2 regions of the Corallococcus sp. Z5C101001 genome follow, and region 1 is predicted to be linked to the other one. Evidence: riboswitches for the same ligand, from Rfam matches in the RefSeq annotation. Region 1 holds a riboswitch; the other holds the start of a gene.

Region 1 (5,956 bases):
TCCGGCCCTCCGGTGCAGCCCGGCGACAGCGCGTACGAGGCCACGGGCCGGTCGTCCTTCACCAGCACCAGGCCCGTGGCGCGCACGGACTTCGCGCGGTAGCCGCTCGCGGTATCGAACACCGCCTCTCCCAGGCAGCTCACCACCAGTTGGTCGCCCACCGCCTGCACGTCGCCCGCGTTGAGACAGTCCTTCGCGCCCAGGTCAATGGCATGCACCCCGCCGTCCGCGGGGTCGATGCGCGCGAGCATCCCGGGGCCGTTGGGCAGATAGTCATTCACGGGGTTCAGGTTGGTGAGCGCCACGTAGACGCCCGCGTCCACCGACACGGCGGCGTAGGGGAGCGCCATCGTCGTCCCGCCATCGAACGACTTCAGGTCCAGCCCCGTGAGCGGAACGGTGTCCACGAGCCGGGGATGCTCCGGGTCGCTCACGCTGACGCGCGCCACGGCGTTGCCCTGCCGGAAGTCGGAGCCGGCGGTGCCGAAGAGCGGGATGTAGAACGTGTCGCCGCGCTTCGCGATGACCTGCGGGCTGGTGTTCGCGCCCAGGTTCACCTGCCCCACCGTGCGCAGCCCCAGGCCTCCGCCCTGCGATGGTCCTTCCCGCTTGAGCACCTGGAGCGTGTTATTGACGGAGTCGAGGACATACACATACGGAGGGTCCACGAGGATGTCATTGGGTGACGCCGCCACCGCGCCCAGCGAATCCTCCTCCACCACCGTCCCCAGCGAGCCCGCCAGCGCCTGGGACAACACCGAGCGCGCCGCGTCCGCCGCCAGCACCACCCCGTCCCACGCCGCGAGCGACTGCACGCCGGAGCCGAACTGCCGACGGGGCCCCATCCGGTCCGTCCCCGCCTGGATGCCGACCAACTGCCCGTTGGTGTAGCAGGCCGTCACCACGTCATACATGCACCGGCCCGCATGACAGGACTGCACGTCCGGACACGCCGCGCCGCACGCGCCGCAGTTCAGCGGGTCGCTCGCGAGCGCCACGCAACCGTCGCCGCAACGCTCGGTCCCGGGAGAGCACCCCTCGCGGCACGTGCCGGACTCACAGACCTGGCCAGAGAGGCACGCGGCGCCACACGCTCCGCAGTTCAGCGGATCACTCGCGAGTGCCACACACGCGGCGCCGCACGTCTCCGTGCCCGACTGGCATCCACACACGCCCGCCTGACACACCTCCCCTGTCCCGCAGGTGACGCCACACGCGCCGCAGTTCGCGGAGTCGCCCTGGAGGTCCGCGCACTCGGCGCCACAGACGCTCAGGCCGGACGTGCACAGCACCTTCTCCTCCGGACAGCCGGTGAGGACCAGGGCCAGCAGCACGAGCGCGAGCCGCGCATCAAGGAGGGGACGCGACATGGGAGTCCTTGGGGGCAGAGGGTTCGAGCGCCACGGCGAACGTCACGTAGGCGGCCCGGCCCGGCAGCGGCATGCCGGTGTAATCCGCGGTCCGGGCATCGAGCAGGTTCTTCACGTCGAACGACACCGTGAGGTCCGGGCGGCGCAGGAAGGTGCTGGAGGCGCCCACGCTCACCCAGGTGCGTGCAGGCAGCGACAGCCGGGCCTCCCCCACGCGGTTGATCAACTGCGCGGACTGGACCAGCACCTCCGTGCGGCCGTTGAGCCAGTCCGGGCCCACGCGCAGCCGGCCCACCCACTTGTGGCGCGGGCGATACGGCAGCTCCTTGCCGAAATAGCGCGGGTCGCCGTAGCGGTTCTGTGTGCGGGTCCACGCGTAGCTCGTGGTGGCGACCAGCCACGTGCGCGGCCGGGCCTCCGCTTCCACCTCCGCGCCCCACACGCGCGCGGCGGCGAAGTTGTAGGGCTTCGCGAGCATCGGCGGATACAGCTCATAGGCGATGAGGTTTTCGTAGACCGCCGCGAAGCCTCCCGCGGTGACGCTCCACGTGTCGTCGTGCCACAGGCCCGCGGCGTCGACGGACAGGGCGCGCTCGGGCTTCAGCTCCGGGTTGGGCAACAGCAGTCCCTGGCGGATGTAGAGCTCCAGGAACGAGGGCGCGCGGTGGGACTGGCCCGCGTTGGCGCGCACGCCGAAGCCGTGGCCCAGGTCCACGCTCGCGCCCAGCTTGGGAGACAGCAGCGAGTAGTGCCCCACGCGCTCCACGCGCAGCGACGGCACCAGCTTCATGCGTTCAGAGAACAGGGACAGCTCGTCCATGGCCATGACGCTCGCGCGCCACCACGACGCCGCCTGGGCACCCGTCGCCTGCGTGACGGCCTCCGACGAGGCGGCGAGCGTCACGGCGAGCGCGTTGCGCCCCACCATCGCGCGCCCCTCCACCTCCGCGCCACCCACGGTGTAGTGCTGCGCGCCGGCATCGAGCCCCATCGCGCCGCCGGTGACATCCAGCCAGTCGCGCCGGAAGAAGCCGCGAGCGCTGCCCTCCCCTGTGTCTCCGAAGGGGCGGCTCCAACGCGCGCCCAGCGACAGGCGCGTCTGGTCCTGGCGGCGGGACTCGGTCGGGTTCTGCACCGTGCCGGCGATCGCGCGGTCCTCCAGCGACAGCTCCGCCAGCGCGTCCACGCGTCCGCCGCTGTCCAGGCTCCGCTGGTACTTCAGCAGCGCGCCGCCGCCGCGGGCATCGTTGCGCGTGCGCACCTCCTGCGTGAGCGGGTTGTCATCCAGCGCGGGCAGCTCGTCGACGCGGTAGCTGAAGTCCCCCTGCGAGCGGCCCCCGTGCAGCAGCACCAGCGCCTGCCCGTCGAGCAGCGCGCCCGACGCGGCGACATGTCCCATCACGGTGTCGAAGCTGCCGTAGGTGACCTCGCCGCTGGACAGCAGCCGTGACGCGGGCGCGCGCGTGACGAGGTTGACCGCGCCGCCCAGGCCCCCCGCGCCATAGCGGGCCCCGGCCGCGCCGCGGAGGATCTCCATCCGCTCCAGCAGCGCGACGGGGATGAGCGACAGGTCCGCGACGCCCCCCGCGCCGTTGAGCGGAATCCCATCCAGGAACACCAGCACGCCATTGGACGACGCGCCGCGCACGACCAGGCTCTTGCCCTGGCCGTAGCCCCCGGCGTCCTGCACGACGAGGCTCGCCGAGCCCCCCAGCAGCTCGGCGGTGTCGCGCGCCTCGCCCGCGCGCTCACGGGCGTCGATGACGGTGATGGCCCCCGTGGGGTCGCGCCGTCGCACGGAGTCGGGAGGCGCGTCGGGCACCACCCTCCCGATGACGTCCACCGTGGGGAGGATGAACTCGGGGAGGGGCGCCTCCGCCTCGGAAGCGGCGGGCCCGGGGGGCGTGGCTTCGGACGCAGCGGGCTCCTGCCCGGCCTGAGCGGGTCCTTGGAAGCCGAGCCCCAGGACCCACGCGGCCTGGGCGAGAAGCGAGCGCCACATGCTCCGCCTTCCGCTCTCTTCCTCGAAGAGAGAAGGCCTCACGGCGGGTCCTCCTTGAGGACACGGCCGCACCCCCGGGCAGGTCTCCTGGCTCACGGACTCCAGACGTGGGCGCACACCGCGCCCTTCTGGAAGGAACCCTCCACCTTCCCTCCGCGTCCTGACGCGGAAGTGGTGACAGCCGAGGCTTCCAGCCCTGGACCTCAGGGCGACCCGTTCACAGTGGCGGGACCGCGCCGGACTCGCACCGGCTTCCCTCTTGAAAGCCCGGCATGGGCACCCAAGGGCCCGGCCCTTCTAGGAGGTCACCTGTAGCCCGTCAAGGCGCGGCCCGTGCGCGTCCCGACCCGCCACGTCTCTCACCTGACAAGACCCACGCTGGAGCATCCGCGCCCATCCCTCCGCGTGGACGCCTCGTGCACCGCCGCACGGTGCGAGGGCCACGTCCCCGAGCAAGGCGCCGCTGGCATGCGGACTGCTCATGCCCGGACGCGACCTCAGGCGGTCGAGCCAGCGAGGTGCCCGGGCCGTGGTGGCGCGGGAGTCTGAAGGGGGAAGCGTGTCGATGCTGATGGCGGGGAAGCGGTTGGCGGTGTTCTCCATCCGCGAGGGCAAGGGCGGGAGCATCTGGGTGCGCGCTGGCAGCGCGTTCGTCAACAAGGACGGTTCGCTCAACGTGCTGCTGGACGTGCTGCCGCTGGACGGGAAGCTGCACGTGCGCGAGGCGGCGGAGAAGCGCGACATGGCGGCAGGCGGGCGCTTCTCGGGCGAGCCGGCGCTGGAGGCGGGCGTGGGGGGCCACTCGTGAAGTGGGCCTGGGCGTGGGTGTTGGGCTGCGTGCTGATGGGGTCGGGGCGCTCGGACGCCGCCAGCTCCCGCACGCAATACGTGGGGGTGGTGAACCTGAACGAAGCCTCGGCGGCGGAGCTGGACCTGCTGCCGGGCGTGGGTGAGAAGGCGGCGCAGCGCATCCTCGAGCACCGCAAGAAGCGGCCCTTCGGTCGCGTCGAGGAGCTGGTCCGGGTCAAGGGCTTCGGCAAGAAGAAGTTCCTCAAGCTGCGCGCGCACCTGGCGCTCAGCGGCCCCACGACGCTCAAGCAGGAGAAGGTCCCCGCCCCCCAGCCGCCGGGAAGGGAGGGAAACGTCACGAACCCATGACAAACACAACCATCGGTTGAGTCAGGCTCGTGAGGGCCGCTGCCTCCGGGCTCCGGCATGCCCGGGGTGGCGGCCCTCGTTCCCTCTGAAGCCTCTCCCCTGGACGCCCCGATGCGTCATGACGCCAGTCCCGGCTCCAGGCGGGCAGCCCCGTCCTGCGCCGTTCATCCCATCCTGATTTTGCTGGAACGGCCGGGCCGACGCGCTAGGACACACCAAACAGGTTGGACCACCGTAGAAAGACAGGGAGGCCGTAGGTGAGGGAGGATGCGCCCATGAAGGACACTCAAGCCCCGGAGTCGATGGCAGGCCCGGACGGCAGCAAGTCCCGGGGACCGCAACTGGGTGAAGTGCTGGAGTTCATGCGCCTGCTCTGGGCCGTGGACCACGGCCTGCAATCCACGTCGAAGCGGATGGAGTCCACGCTGGGGCTCACCGGCCCTCAGCGCCTGGTCATCCGTCTGGTCGGACGCTTCCCGGGCATCACCGCCGGCACGCTCGCGAACATCCTGCATGTGCACCCCAGCACGCTCACCGGCGTGCTCAAGCGCCTGGAGAAGCGCGGCCTGCTGGAGCGCAAGTCGGATCCGCTGGACGGCCGCAAGGCGCTCTTCGCGCTCACCGACGCCGGCCGCTCGCTGGACATCCCGTCCGAGGGCACCGTCGAGTCCGCCGTGCAGCGCGTGCTCGCTCGCATGCCCCGCGACCGCATCGTCTTCACCCAGGAGGTGCTCACCGCGCTCGCCGAGGAGCTGGGCGGGCTCTCCGCGCCCCACGAGGACACCCCCGCGGAGACGCCGTCCAAGCCCACCGCCGAAGGCTGAGCGTCCATCCCGCTCCCCTGCCCTCCGGTCGTTCCCACCGGGCGGGGGAGGTCCGGGGTCCTCCTTCCGCGTTGTCCCCCGAACCCTGCCGTCCGCCCCCCTTCCTGCGGCGGACACAGGGCCGCCCCATCCGACGTCCTTCCCCCAGATGCCCGCGCGAAGACGGCGGGAGTGCGTCACTATTGGGAAATAGCCCGCCCTGCCCGGGGTTGGCCCGCGACCGACGAGCGGACGAGACAGCGTGAACCTCGAGACACCGCAGAGCCCAGGCCCCGAGCTGCCGCCCCCGCCGCCTCCTCCGGCCCCACCGCCCCAGGCCCGGCGCGAAGCGCGCTCGGGCGGCGTGGCGGACCTGCTCGCCCAGGTGCGCGCCCGTCAGCGCCGCCAGCTCTGGGCCCAGGGCATCCTCCTGGGCGCCGTCGCGGCGCTCGGGCTCCTCTTCGCCACGGGCCTCCTGGGCCGCGTCGCGCCGGGCCTCGCGGAGGTGCTGCTGTGGCTCGCCGTTCCGGTGGGCGCGGCGGTGGCGGGCTTCTTCGGCGTCGTGCTCGCGCGCCGTCAGGTGGGCGACGACCTGCTCACCGCCCGGCTCGTGGGCCAGCGCC
Region 2 (5,956 bases), 150 kb from region 1:
CTGCTCGTTCATTGGGTGATTCCCATGTTGGGGGATACCAGGAGAGGGGCCCGTTCGCTCGCCAAGAGGTCCTGGTACACAGCATTCTGCGGCCTGTCGGCGAAGGGGCTTGCCGGCGGATAGGTGTCCCATCTGGCATCGTTGGTCGCCGGGCACGGGAACTTGAAGTCGTAGAGGGCCTGGACCTTCAGGGGGTTCCCGAGCGCGTGCAGCACCACATCGGGCGCGATGCTCCCCACCAGCAGGTGGAACTGCCCGGCCGCGAGCCACCGCGCCACCTCCTCCGGGTCCAACCACCGTATCCGCCCTGTCTTCGCGTCCCGCAGGTAGCGCGGCTCCAGGCTGAACCGCCCCGCGTCCGTGTCACCCAGGGCCCGCTGCACGCACTCCAGTGCCGCCGCGTGCTTGGCCTCTCCCAGTTGCATCGCCCGCGTCACCTGTCGCCCATTCGCGTCCACCACCTTCTCCCGGCACACCTCCGGCGAGGTCCGCTTCCCCGGCCCCAGCATCCGCTCGTTCACTTCGAAGTTCGCCTGCTTCGCGCACTCCACCAGCACCCGCTCCACGCGCGCCACCTCCGCCGCTTCCCACAGGCGCATCATCGCGGCGGCCTGGCCGGCCCGCGCGGCCGCCCGCGACAGCCACGGCAGCACCGCGTCCTCACCCACCTGCGACGCGCACGCCGGGCTTCGCAGACATCCGGCCGTCGCGGAGTCCATCGACGCCTGTGAATAGCTCCGGGGCGCCCTCACCTCCGGCCCCGCGCACGCAGTCCACAGGAGGCAGCACAGCCACCACATCCTTCGGAGAGGAGTCACGTCGTGCCTCCTCGCACGAAAGCGCGAGCGCCTTCAACCCAACGCACTCGTGGACACTTGGCGGATGTGAACCGCGCGGCTAGCGTGCCTCCCGCCGACGGTGCCTCGCGGGAGTCCGCGAGGTTTAGCAAGGGAATCCGGTGCGAATCCGGAGCTGCCCCGCAGCGGTGAGTGGGAACGAACGCTGTCACACGCACTGGTCCGGAGTCGGACTGGGAAGCGACGGCCAGTAGACGCCACGGAGGCATCCCCATCAGGTGGGGAGCGCTCCGGAAGCACGCCCACGAGTCCGAAAACCTGCCTTCGGCCCCTGCGGAGGATCGTCTCCGACAGGGCGGTACCCCGGCCCCTCGCGGGAAGGTCCGGTCATCCCTCGCGGTCCCGTGCGTCCGCCACCGCCCGCGTCCCGGGCCCGGGAGCCGTGTGTCCCGGATCCGACGGCGCTCGGCGCTGGCGGCACCGCACGCCAGGAGTCCTTGCCATGACGTCCCCTTCTTCTCCCCTCCCTCCGTCCGCCACCGAGACCCGCATGGTGGACATGGTCTTCCCCGACCAGACCAACCACTACGGCACGCTCTTCGGCGGACAGGCGCTGCGGCTGATGGACATGTCCGCGTTCATCACCGCCAGCCGCTACGCGCGACGCACCGTCGTCACCGCGTCCAGCGAACGCGTGGACTTCCACACCCCCGTGCGCCAGGGCCAGCTGGTGGAGCTGGTGGGCCGCGTCGTCGCCACCGGCCGCACCTCCCTCACCGTGGACGTGGAGCTCTACTCGGAGGACCTGCTGTCCGGCGCGCGCCTGCTGTGCACGCGCGGGCGCTTCATCCTGGTCGCGCTCGACGCGGAGCGGCGTCCCACCGCGGTGCCGCCGCTCGCGCCGGAGAACCAGACATGACAGACATTGCCTTGACACCTGAAACAAGCCGGGCGTATAGACGACGCCATGCTGGTGCCTGGGTTTACCCAGGCTGAAAAGGGAACCCGGTCCGAATCCGGGGCTGCCCCGCAGCGGTAGGTGAGAACGACCGCCGTCCATGACACTGGAGCCCGTGTGGGCCCCGGGAAGTGACGGCCAGTAGGAACCCCGGCCCGCCTCACGCCGGACGCGCTCACAAGCCCGAAGACCTGCCCGCATCCGGCCCGTGGGAGACATCCACGGACGGTTCGACCTGGAGCCCCGAGGGAGGGCGGGAAGGTCCGAGCGCAAGCCCCTGTCTTCACAGGGATTTTCGCCTCGGCACACTCCCCTTCTCCCTTCGTGTCTCCAGCCACCCGCGGGGGTGGGGGTCGGTGTCTTCGGGCCCGTCCATGGCCCGGGTGCGCGGCGTCGCACCGGGACACCTCGCCTCCTCCTTCGTGGGTCACTGGCCGGGCGACGCGGGTCGCCCGTTAGGACGAGCGATGCGTGGAGTGCGGCGAAGACAGCGCGAAGCAGTGACAGGACGCGGAAGCCAGACACGGCACGGGAGGCCCCGGGCGCGGCGCGCCTGACGCCTCTTCGCGCATTCCTCCTCTCAATTCCTTTCATCCACCGCGAGCGCGCCCTCCACGCGCGCCGCCTGGGGAGACGTCTGTCTTTGAACGCCATCCGCTACCCGGACGGGAACGTGCTCCTGCGCAACCTGTCGCGCGAGTTCCCCGTCGTGACCCACGGCCAGGGCATCTACCTGTACGGCGCGCAGGGCCGCCGCTACCTGGACGGCTCCGCGGGCGCGCTGGTGGCCAGCGTGGGCCATGGCAACCGCGAGGTCGCGGACCGCGTCCATGAACAGCTCCTCCAGGTCGCGTACGTCAACGGCACCCACTTCACCACCGAGGTGACGGAGGCCCTGGCCACCCGGCTGTGCGAACACGCGCCCCAGGGACTCAAGCGCGCGGCCTTCCTGGGCTCCGGTTCGGAGGCCATCGAGGCGGCGGTGAAGTTCGCCCGGCAGCTCTGGGTGGAGCGCGGACAGCCCCAGCGCTCGCGCGTCATCACGCGCGTGCCCGGCTACCACGGCAACACGCTCTACGCGCTGTCCATGTCCGGACGGCCGCACTACCAGACGTTCTTCGGCCCCATGCTGTCCCAGGTCGTCACCACGCCCGCGCCCTACCCCTACCGCTGCGGCCTGGAGGACTACGCGCGCGACGGGGCGGCGCACTACGCGCGGCACCTGGAGGAGGCCATCCAGCGCGCGGGCCCCGACACGCTCGCCGCGTTCGTGGCGGAGCCCGTCATCGGTTCATCGGCGGGAGCGTCCGTACCGCCGCCCGGCTACTTCGAGGCGGTGTCGGCCGTCTGCCGGCGCCACGGCATCCTGATGATCGCCGACGAGGTCATGTGCGGCTGCGGGCGCACCGGCCGCTTCTTCGCGAGCGACCTCATGGACTTCACCCCGGACGTGCTCGTGATGGGCAAGGGGCTGAGCGGTGGCTACGCGCCCCTGAGCGCGGTGCTGGTGCGCGAGGACCACCTGGAGGAGCTGCGCCGGGGCTCCGGCGGCTTCATGCACGCGCAGACGTACCTCCAGGCGCCGTGCATGACGGCCGCGGGGCTCGCGGTGCTGGACTACTACGAACGGCACGACCTGGTGGCGCACGCGGAGCGCGTGGGCGCCTACCTGCAACGCCGGCTGCGAGAGGTCCTGCTGCCCCTGCCCCACGTGGGCTCCGTGCAGGGCGTGGGGCTGATGGCGGGCGTGGAGCTGGTGGAGGACAAGGCCACGAAGCGGCCCTTCCCTCGCGCGCGCAGGGCCGTGGAGGGGCTGCTCGCGGAGCTGTTCGCGCTGGGGCTCATCCTCTGGCCCAACACCGGCCACGCCGACGGGACGAACGGCGACCTGGTGATGGTGGGCCCGCCGTTGATCATCACCGAGCCCCAGGTGGACGAGCTGGTGGACCTGCTCGCCCGGGGCCTGACCCGTTTCCTGGAGCGGCCATGACCTTTCGCATCACCTATTCGGTGCTGGACGCGGACCTGACGGAGCTGCACGCGCGCTTCGACGCCGCGCTCGCCACGGTGCGCGCGCGCCTGGGCGCGGAGTACCCGTCGTGGATCGCCGGCAAGGCGCACCACAGCGGGGACCTGCTGGACAGCCGCAACCCCACGCGGCCCTCCGAAATCATCGGGCGCTTCCACCGCACCGCGCCCGGCGAGGTGGGCCGCGTGGTGCGCGCGGCGAAGGACGCCCAGCGCGCGTGGGGCGCCACCGCGTGGGAGGAGCGCGTCCAAATCCTGCGCCGCGCCGCCGACCTCATCTCCGAGCGCCGGTGGGAGCTGGCGGCGGGGATGACGCTGGAGGTGGGCAAGAACCGGCTGGAGGCCCTGGGCGACGTGGAGGAGGCCGCGGACCTGCTGCGCTACTACGCCGGGCAGGTGGAGTCCGCGCGCGGCTTCCACCTCCCCATGGCGCGCCTGTCTCCCCGCGAGGACACGCGCAGCGTGCTGCGCCCCTACGGCGTCTTCGTCGTCATCTCCCCCTTCAACTTCCCGCTCGCGCTGGCGGCGGGGATGAGCGCGGGCGCGCTGCTGGGCGGCAACGCCGTCATCCTCAAGCCCAGCGAGGAGGCCCCGGGTTGCGCGGACGGCCTCTTCCACGCCTTGAAGGACGCGGGCCTGCCGGACGGCGTGTTCCAGGTGGTGCACGGCGAGGGCGAACGCCTGGGCGCGGCGCTGGTGCGCCACCCCGCGGTGGACGGCGTGGCCTTCACCGGCAGCAGCACGGTGGGCATGGAGATCCACCGCCAGCTCACCGCGGAGCACGTGCGGCCCGCGCTGCTGGAGCTGGGCGGGAAGAACGCGACCGTTGTCTGCAAGGACGCGGACCTGGAGGCGGCGGTGGAGGGCTGCCACCGCTCGGCGTTCGGGATGTCCGGCCAGAAGTGCAGCGCGCTGTCGCGCATCTACGTGCACGAGGACGTGCGCCGCGACTTCCTCGAACGGCTGGCCCGGAAGGCCCGCGACACGGTGGTGGGGGACCCCGCGCTCGCGTCCGTCTTCATGGGGCCGGTCATCAACGCGGCCTCCGTCCGCCGCTTCGAAGAGGCCGTGGCGGAGGCGCGGCGCGACGGCACCGTGCACGCGGGCGGCGGCGCACCGGCCCTGGACGCGTCGCTCTCGCACGGCCACTTCGTCGCGCCCACGGTGGTGGAGCTGCCGCACGACCACCGGCTGATGCGCGACGAGCTGTTCCTGCCCTTCGTCGGCGTGGCGACCTTCCGCACGCTGGACGAGGCGCTGGCGCGGCTCAACGACAGCGCCTACGGCCTCACCGCCGGCATCTTCAGCGAGGACCCGGCCACCGTGGAGGCGTTCATGGCCCGCGCGGACGCCGGGGTGCTCTACGCCAACCGCCGCACGGGCGCGACGACGGGCGCGTGGCCCGGCGTGCAGCCCTTCTGCGGCTGGAAGGCCAGCGGCTCCAGCGGCAAGGGCGGCTGCGGTCCCTATTACGTCTCGCAGTTCATGCGCGAGCAGTCCCAGACCCGGATGGGTTGACCTGGAAGACCCCATGCACCCGCTCTATCCCGAAGTGAAGGTCGCGCCCCCGGGGCCCAACGCCCGGGCCATCATCGACCTGGACAAGCGCTACACCTCGCCGTCGTACATCAAGGAGTACCCCCTGGTGGTGGAGCGCGGCGAGGGGCCGTGGGTCCACGACGTGGACGGCAACCGCTTCCTGGACTTCATGGCGGGCATCGCCGTGGCCGCCACGGGGCACGCGCACCCGCACGTGGTGAAGGCCATCCAGGAGGCCGCGGGCCGCTTCCTCCACATCTGCGGCACGGACTTCTACTACGACGGCTTCTCGCGCCTCTGTGAGCGGCTGGCGAACTACCTGCCGGAGATGGGCCCCAAGAAGGTCTTCCTCACCAACTCCGGCACCGAGGCCGTGGAGGGCGCGCTCAAGCTCGCGCGCCACCACACGCGCCGGCAGACCATCATCGCCTTCAAGGGCGGCTTCCACGGCCGCACCTACGGCGCCATCTCCCTCAACTCCTCCAAGGTGGCCCAGCGCGCGTTCTTCGGCCCGCTGCTGCCGGGCGTGCTGCACATCCCCTACGCCAACCCGTACCGCTGCGCGAACGGCTGCGCGCCCGGCGCGTGCGGCGACGCCTGCAACCCGGTGCGCCTGCTGGAGACGGACTGGTTC

The links. Region 1 has a riboswitch for cobalamin ahead of FOF48_RS16320 (TonB-dependent siderophore receptor). Riboswitches for the same ligand answer to the same signal wherever they lie in the genome.
Region 2: it holds a riboswitch for cobalamin, as region 1 does, so the genes downstream of both, FOF48_RS15730 (aspartate aminotransferase family protein) here and FOF48_RS16320 (TonB-dependent siderophore receptor) in region 1, are expected to answer to the same signal.

What each region holds. Positions count from the first base shown of each region.
Region 1 is NZ_VKLU01000006.1:294,201-300,156, forward strand. It holds gene FOF48_RS16315 (MXAN_6577-like cysteine-rich protein) at 1-1,370, opposite strand, end outside; gene FOF48_RS16320 (TonB-dependent siderophore receptor) at 1,351-3,372, opposite strand; cobalamin riboswitch at 3,432-3,671, opposite strand; gene FOF48_RS16325 (hypothetical protein) at 3,938-4,180, shown strand; gene FOF48_RS16330 (helix-hairpin-helix domain-containing protein) at 4,216-4,530, shown strand; gene FOF48_RS16335 (MarR family winged helix-turn-helix transcriptional regulator) at 4,806-5,354, shown strand; gene FOF48_RS16340 (DUF4175 family protein) at 5,596-5,956, shown strand, end outside.
Region 2 is NZ_VKLU01000006.1:144,474-150,429, forward strand. It holds gene FOF48_RS15715 (type VI immunity family protein) at 1-12, opposite strand, end outside; gene FOF48_RS15720 (hypothetical protein) at 9-818, opposite strand; cobalamin riboswitch at 900-1,138, shown strand; gene FOF48_RS15725 (acyl-CoA thioesterase) at 1,300-1,716, shown strand; cobalamin riboswitch at 1,752-1,969, shown strand; gene FOF48_RS15730 (aspartate aminotransferase family protein) at 2,399-3,745, shown strand; gene FOF48_RS15735 (aldehyde dehydrogenase family protein) at 3,742-5,301, shown strand; gene FOF48_RS15740 (acetyl ornithine aminotransferase family protein) at 5,315-5,956, shown strand, end outside.